2 regions of the Pseudomonas sp. LFM046 genome follow, and region 2 is predicted to be linked to the other one. Evidence: predicted binding sites of a transcription regulator. Region 2 holds the regulator's gene; the other holds the start of a gene.
The links. Region 2 encodes sigma-54, which starts transcription at its own class of promoters, with help from an activator protein. Its sites were predicted from a motif close to ANTGGCATNNANNTTGCTNT; they were not measured.

Region 1: TQ98_RS10155 (circularly permuted type 2 ATP-grasp protein) is a predicted target of sigma-54. The motif match lies at 2,014-2,033, and genes of this name have one in related genera.

What each region holds. Positions count from the first base shown of each region.
Region 1 covers NZ_JYKO02000001.1:2,191,784-2,195,191, forward strand. Annotated here, with positions in the region: gene ydcS (putative ABC transporter substrate-binding protein YdcS) at 1-863, opposite strand, end outside; gene TQ98_RS10150 (peroxiredoxin) at 1,074-1,625, opposite strand; gene TQ98_RS10155 (circularly permuted type 2 ATP-grasp protein) at 2,067-3,408, shown strand, end outside.
Region 2 covers NZ_JYKO02000001.1:860,728-864,135, reverse strand. Annotated here, with positions in the region: gene lptA (lipopolysaccharide transport periplasmic protein LptA) at 1-162, shown strand, start outside; gene lptB (LPS export ABC transporter ATP-binding protein) at 162-887, shown strand; gene TQ98_RS04080 (RNA polymerase factor sigma-54) at 1,035-2,531, shown strand; gene raiA (ribosome-associated translation inhibitor RaiA) at 2,614-2,922, shown strand; gene ptsN (PTS IIA-like nitrogen regulatory protein PtsN) at 2,936-3,400, shown strand.

The sequences.
Region 1 (3,408 bases), 1.3 Mb from region 2:
GTGTCGGCCCAGCCCGTGACCCCTTCTTTCGGGAACACGGTTTCCACCGGTTGCTTCTCGGCCTTCAGGGTGTTGGCCATGTAGCCCCAGGTACTGGAGGCGGCCACGCCTTCGTTCTTGAAGTCACTCATCTGCACGGTCGCGTCGTGCCAGTAGCGGTGCACCAGCGCGTGCTGCTTGCGCAGCAGGTCGAGGGCAGCGTTGTACTGCGCCTCGGTCAGCAGGTAGGGGTCCTGGATGCCCAGTTCCGGCTTGGCAGTCTTCAGGTAGAGCGCGGCGTCGGCGATGTAGATCGGACCGTCGTAGGCCTGCACGCGACCCTTGTTGGTCTTGCCGTCAGCCAGGTTCTGGGGCTCGAAGACCACGGCCCAGCTGTCTGGCGCCTGCTTGAACAGCTTGGTGTTGTACATCAGCAGGTTCGGGCCCCACTGATAAGGCGTGCCGTAGTGCACGTCCTTGACCGTGTGCCAGGGCGCCTCCTGAAGGCGCTCGTCGAGGGTCTTCCAGTTGGGGATCAGGGCGATGTTGATGGGCTGCACGCGCTTGCCGAATATCAGGCGCAGCGATGCGTCGCCGGAGGCGGTGACCAGGTCGTAGCCGCCCTTGGCCATGAGGCTGACCATCTCGTCGGAGGTGGCGGCGGTCTTCACGTTCACCTTGCAGCCAGTCTCTTTCTCGAACGGGGTGACCCAGTCGTAGTTCTTGTCCGACTCGCCGCGCTCGATGTAGCCGGGCCAGGCGATGATGTCGAGCTGTCCTTCACCCTTGCCGACCTGTTTCAGCGGTTCGGCGGCCTGGGCGGAGGCGATGAGGCAGGCGCAACTGACGGCGAACGAAAGGAAAGCGGGTTTGAGCGAAGGCATTATCGACTCCTGTTGTACATGACGTGCGGAGCCTGTTCGGCGGAACTGCATGCCGCTGGCGGTGCGCTGAACGCGAGCCGAAAAATACGCCCGCAGGTCGCATTGAGCAGCGTAGTTCGGGGCTTTGGGGCTGACAAGGAAGGGGGTTGGTGGCGGTTTGCTAGTGGGTTTTTCAGGGGGTCGTCCGGCCTGATTCCGGTGCTCGCGCGCTCAGAAATGAATGGTCGCCTCGCCCTTGTGCCAGTTGCAGGGACAGAGCTCATCGGTCAGCAGCGCGTCCAGCAGGCGCAGGGTTTCCTGCGGGTTGCGGCCCACGGACAGGTCGTTCACGGAGACGTGTCGAATGACGTTGTCCGGGTCGATGATGAAGGTCGCGCGCAGGGCCACACCTTCGCGCCGGTCGAGGATTCCCAGGGCGTTGGCCAGTTCGCGTTTGATGTCCGCCAGCCAGGGGAAGCTCTGGCCCTTGAGGTCCTTATGGTCACGGCGCCAGGCCAGGTGGGCGAACTCGCTGTCGGTGGAGGCGCCGATCAGTTGGGTGTCGCGGTCGTTGAGCTGCTCCAGCAGATCGCCGAAGGCCTTGATCTCGGTGGGGCAGACGAAGGTGAAGTCCTTGGGCCAGAAGAACAGCACTTTCCATTTGCCGGGGAAGCTGTCCTGGTTGAGCCGCTTGAACGCGTGATCCGGATTGGCGGAGTGTTCCGAGTCGTGGTCCACCGCCAGCAGATCGAATGCAGGCAGCTTGTCTCCGATGGTGAGCATGGTGGAATTCCTCCGGGGGCAGGGTGGAGGCGGTGGATCAGGGCAAGTATGGAAGGCCCCCGGGCCGTTTGAAATACGCCCCGGCTATGCGGTTCATAGTAGCTGCTTATGACCATAGGTCGGCAAGCTATAGCCCAGTTCCAAATCGCAACATATGCATAGAACAATCGGACCCTAGAGGCCCCTCGGCGCCGGACTAGACTGTCTGTTCCAGGGATGGCGGTGCCCTTGGGGTCAGCCCGGGGAACACCTCGCCGTCGTACTTCGTTCAAACCTGCATCGCCGCCAAATAGGGCGGGGCTGGCTGTTGCCCGCCATGGGGCGCACCAGTCTGGGGCGCGGCGACTGCGCGTCTGCTGCAAGTTGTTGAAATGCAAACGGTTGTAGCGATGGCACGGGGCTTGCGACTGCGCAATTGCCCGTGGCGACAAGGAGTTAGGCATGTCCCGCACTTTCTATGACGAGATGTATGACGCGAGTGGCGAATGCCGTCCGCATTACCGGGAATTCGCACGCTGGCTGGCGGACACGCCCCAGGAGCTGCTGGCGCAGCGGCGCCGTGAGGCGGACCTGCTGTTCCACCGTGCCGGAATCACCTTCACCCTCTATGGCGATGAGCAGGGCACCGAGCGCCTGATCCCCTTCGACACCATTCCCCGCGCCATTCCCATGAGCGAATGGCGGGTGGTGGAGAAGGGCTGCATCCAGCGCGTCAAGGCGCTGAACCTGTTCCTCGCCGACCTCTACCACGATCAGCGAATCATCAAGGCCGGAATCATTCCCGCCGAGCAGGTGCTGGCCAACGAGGGCTACCAGATCGCCATGCAGGGTCTCGACCTGCACCGCGATATCTATGCCCACATCGCCGGGGTGGACCTGGTGCGCGATGGCGACGGCACCTACTACGTGCTGGAGGACAACCTGCGTACGCCCAGCGGCGTCAGCTACATGCTGGAAGACCGCAAGATGATGATGCGGCTGTTCCCCGAGCTGTTCGCCGCCCAGCGCGTCGCCCCCATCGACCACTACCCGAACCTGCTGCTGGACACCCTGAAAAGCTCCAGCCCGCTGGACAACCCCAGTGTGGTGGTGCTGACGCCGGGCCGCTTCAACAGCGCCTATTTCGAGCACGCCTTCCTGGCCCGGGAGATGGGCGTGGAGTTGGTGGAAGGGGCGGACCTGTTCGTACGCGACGACCGGGTGTTCATGCGCACCACCGCCGGCCCGCAACCGGTGGATGTGATCTACCGCCGGCTGGATGACGCCTTCCTCGACCCATTGGCCTTCAATCCCGAATCCATGCTCGGCGTGCCGGGCCTGCTGGCGGCCTACCGCTCCGGCAACCTGGTGCTGGCCAATGCCATCGGCACCGGGGTGGCGGACGACAAGTCCATCTATCCCTACGTGGGCGAAATGATCCGCTTCTACCTGGACGAGGAACCCATCCTGAAGAACGTGCCCACCTGGCAGTGCCGCAAACCCGAAGACCTGTCCCATGTGCTGGCGCACCTGCCCGAGCTGGTGGTCAAGGAAACCCAGGGCTCCGGCGGCTACGGCATGCTGGTGGGCCCGGCGGCCAGCCGCAAGGAAATCGAGACCTTCCGCGAACGCCTCAAGGCCCGTCCCGAGGCCTATATCGCCCAGCCCACGCTGTGCCTGTCCACCTGCCCGACCTTTGTCGAGCAGGGCATCGCGCCGCGCCATATCGACCTGCGCCCCTTCGTGCTGTCGGGCCGGGAAACCCGGCTGGTGCCTGGCGGGCTGACCCGCGTGGCGCTTCGTG
Region 2 (3,408 bases):
GTTGTCCAGGAAGGCAATACCTTCGAAGGCGAGAAGATCGTCTACGACACCCAGCGCCAGATCGTAAACGCAGGTCGCGCCACTGGCGCCAATGTCAGCACCCCGCGCCCGCGGATCGACATGGTCATCCAGCCGAAGAAGAAAGAGCAGAAAGCACAGTAATGGCGACTCTCAAAGCCCAGCACCTGGCCAAGAGCTACAAGAGCCGTCAGGTGGTTCGCGACGTCAGCCTGTCCATCGACAGCGGCCAGATCGTCGGCCTTCTCGGCCCCAACGGCGCCGGCAAGACCACCTGCTTCTACATGATCGTCGGCCTGGTCAAAGCCGATCAGGGCCGCGTCCTGATCGACTCCAATGACGTCACCCACCAGCCCATGCATGGCCGCGCTCGAGCCGGCATCGGCTACCTGCCGCAGGAAGCCTCGATCTTCCGCAAGCTCAGCGTCGCGGACAACATCATGGCGATCCTCGAGACCCGCAAGGACCTCGATCGCGCCGAGCGCCGCAAGGAGCTGGAAAGCCTCCTGCAGGAATTCCACATCAGCCACATCCGCGACAGCCTCGGCATGAGCCTGTCGGGCGGCGAGCGCCGTCGGGTGGAAATTGCCCGTGCACTGGCCACCGCCCCCAAATTCATCCTGCTGGACGAGCCCTTCGCCGGTGTGGACCCGATTTCCGTAGGCGATATCAAACAGATCATCCACCACCTCAAGGCCAAGGGGATCGGCGTATTGATCACCGACCACAACGTCCGTGAGACCCTGGATATCTGCGAGACAGCCTACATTGTCAGTGACGGCCAGTTGATCGCCGAAGGCGACGCGGAAGCCATCCTGGCCAACCAGTTGGTGAAGGAAGTCTACCTGGGCCACGAGTTTCGCCTGTAACCCTCCGCAATTTCTCCTCCACGAGGGATTGCGAGAGCTAGGAAAAACCTTCAAGGTCAGGCATATAATTTGCTTCCTGGTGGCGCCTCGGCGCCCTGTAGTGGATGGCGCGCGAGCGCCGGCGAATAAGGTGCTAAGCCCTCTGCCATGAAACCATCGCTAGTCCTAAAGATGGGCCAGCAGCTGACGATGACACCGCAGCTGCAACAGGCCATCCGCCTGCTCCAACTCTCTACCCTGGACCTCCAGCAGGAGATCCAGGAAGCGCTGGAATCCAATCCCATGCTCGAGCGGCAGGAGGACGGCGACGATTTCGACAACGCAGACCCCATGGCAGAAGGCGACCAACTGCCCAATCCCGGCAGCCAGGAAGTGGCCTTCCAGGAGTCCAGCGTCGAGACCAATGCCGAAGCCATGGATGATGGCGAATGGCATGACCGCATTCCCAGCGAACTCCCCGTCGACACCGCGTGGGAAGATGTTTACCAGACCAGCGCCAGCAGCCTGCCGAGCAACGATGACGACGAGTGGGATTTCACCTCGCGTACCTCGGTTGGCGAGAGCCTGCAGAGCCACCTGCTTTGGCAGCTCAACCTGGCCCCGATGTCCGACACCGATCGCCTGATCGCCGTCACCCTGATCGACTGCATCAACAACGACGGCTATCTCGAAGAGCCTTTGACCGAGATCGCCGACTCCTTCGACCCTGAGCTCGGCATCGAGCTGGATGAGGTCGAGGTGGTACTGCATCGCATCCAGCAGTTCGAGCCCGCTGGCGTCGGCGCCCGCGACCTGCGCGAGTGCCTGGTTCTGCAACTGCGCCAGCTGCCCCCGGGCACCCCCTGGCTCAGCGAAGCCCAGCGCCTGGCAGGCGACTATCTGGACCTGCTCGGCAGCCGCGATTACAGCCAGCTGATGCGCCGCATGAAGGTCAAGGAAGATGACCTGCGCCAGATCATCGAACTGATCCAGGGCCTGAATCCACGTCCCGGTTCCCAGATCGAAGCCAGCGAGCCCGAGTACGTGGTGCCGGACGTCATCGTCCGCAAGCACAACGAGCGCTGGCTGGTGGAACTGAACCAGGAAGCCGTACCGCGCCTGCGGGTCAATCCGCACTATGCAGGTTTCGTCCGTCGCGCGGACTCCAGCGCCGACAACACTTTCATGCGCAACCAGCTCCAGGAAGCACGCTGGTTCATCAAGAGCCTGCAGAGCCGCAACGAAACCCTGATGAAGGTCGCCACCCAGATCGTCGAGCACCAGCGCGGCTTTCTTGAGTATGGCGAAGAGGCGATGAAGCCCCTCGTCCTGCACGACATCGCCGAGGCCGTGGGCATGCACGAGTCCACCATCTCGCGTGTGACCACCCAGAAATACATGCACACTCCCCGCGGCATCTACGAGCTGAAGTACTTCTTCTCCAGCCACGTCAGCACCTCGGAAGGCGGCGAATGCTCGTCAACCGCGATCCGCGCCATCATCAAAAAACTGGTCGCGGCGGAAAATCCGAAAAAGCCGTTGAGCGACAGCAAGATCGCTGGTTTACTGGAGGCACAGGGCATTCAAGTGGCCCGTCGCACAGTAGCCAAGTACCGCGAATCCCTTGGGATAGCACCTTCCAGCGAACGAAAGCGACTGATGTGACGCGGATAGACCCACGCCAAAGTGTTCCGGTGGCAGGCCCGTTAGCCTGTCTCTTATACACGGGCAATAAGGAGAAAGCGGTATGCAAGTCAACATCAGTGGACATCAACTGGATGTGACCGACGCCCTGCGCAACTACGTTGTCGAGAAGTTCGACCGTCTGGAGCGCCATTTCGACCGAATCACTAATGTGCAGGTGATCATGCAGGTCGAGAAACTCAAACAGCAAATCGAAGCCACTTTGCACGTCGCCGGCGGCGAAGTCGTTGCCAACGCGGAGCATGAGGACATGTACGCTGCCATCGACCTGCTCACCGACAAGCTCGATCGCCAACTGATCAAGCACAAGGAAAAGCAGCTAAACCGCCAGCAGGGTGCCACTGCCCGCTGAACCTCCCCTCTATATGATTCGACTTGAGCAAATCCTGACCCCCGGCCGTTCCCTCGTGAACGTGCCGGGCGGCAGCAAGAAACGCGTTCTGGAACAGATCGCCAAGCTGGTTGCCCGTGACCTTCCCGACCTCGACAACCAGGACATTTTCGAAAGCCTGGTTTCCCGGGAGAAGCTCGGCTCCACCGGCTTCGGTAATGGCATCGCCATTCCCCACTGTCGCCTCACAGGCTGCACGTCGCCCATCAGCGCAGTGCTTCGCCTGGATGCTCCAGTCGATTTCGACGCCATCGATGGCGCCCCCGTGGACCTGCTGTTCGTTCTGCTGGTCCCGGAAGCCGCCACCGATGAGCACCTTGAACTGCTCCGTCAGATCGCCAGCATGCTCGACCGCAGCGATGTACGCGAGCGGCTCCGCCATGCTCCCGACAGCACCAGCCTGTACCAGGTGGTCGTGGACGTGCAGAGCGGACGCTAGGGTTTCGC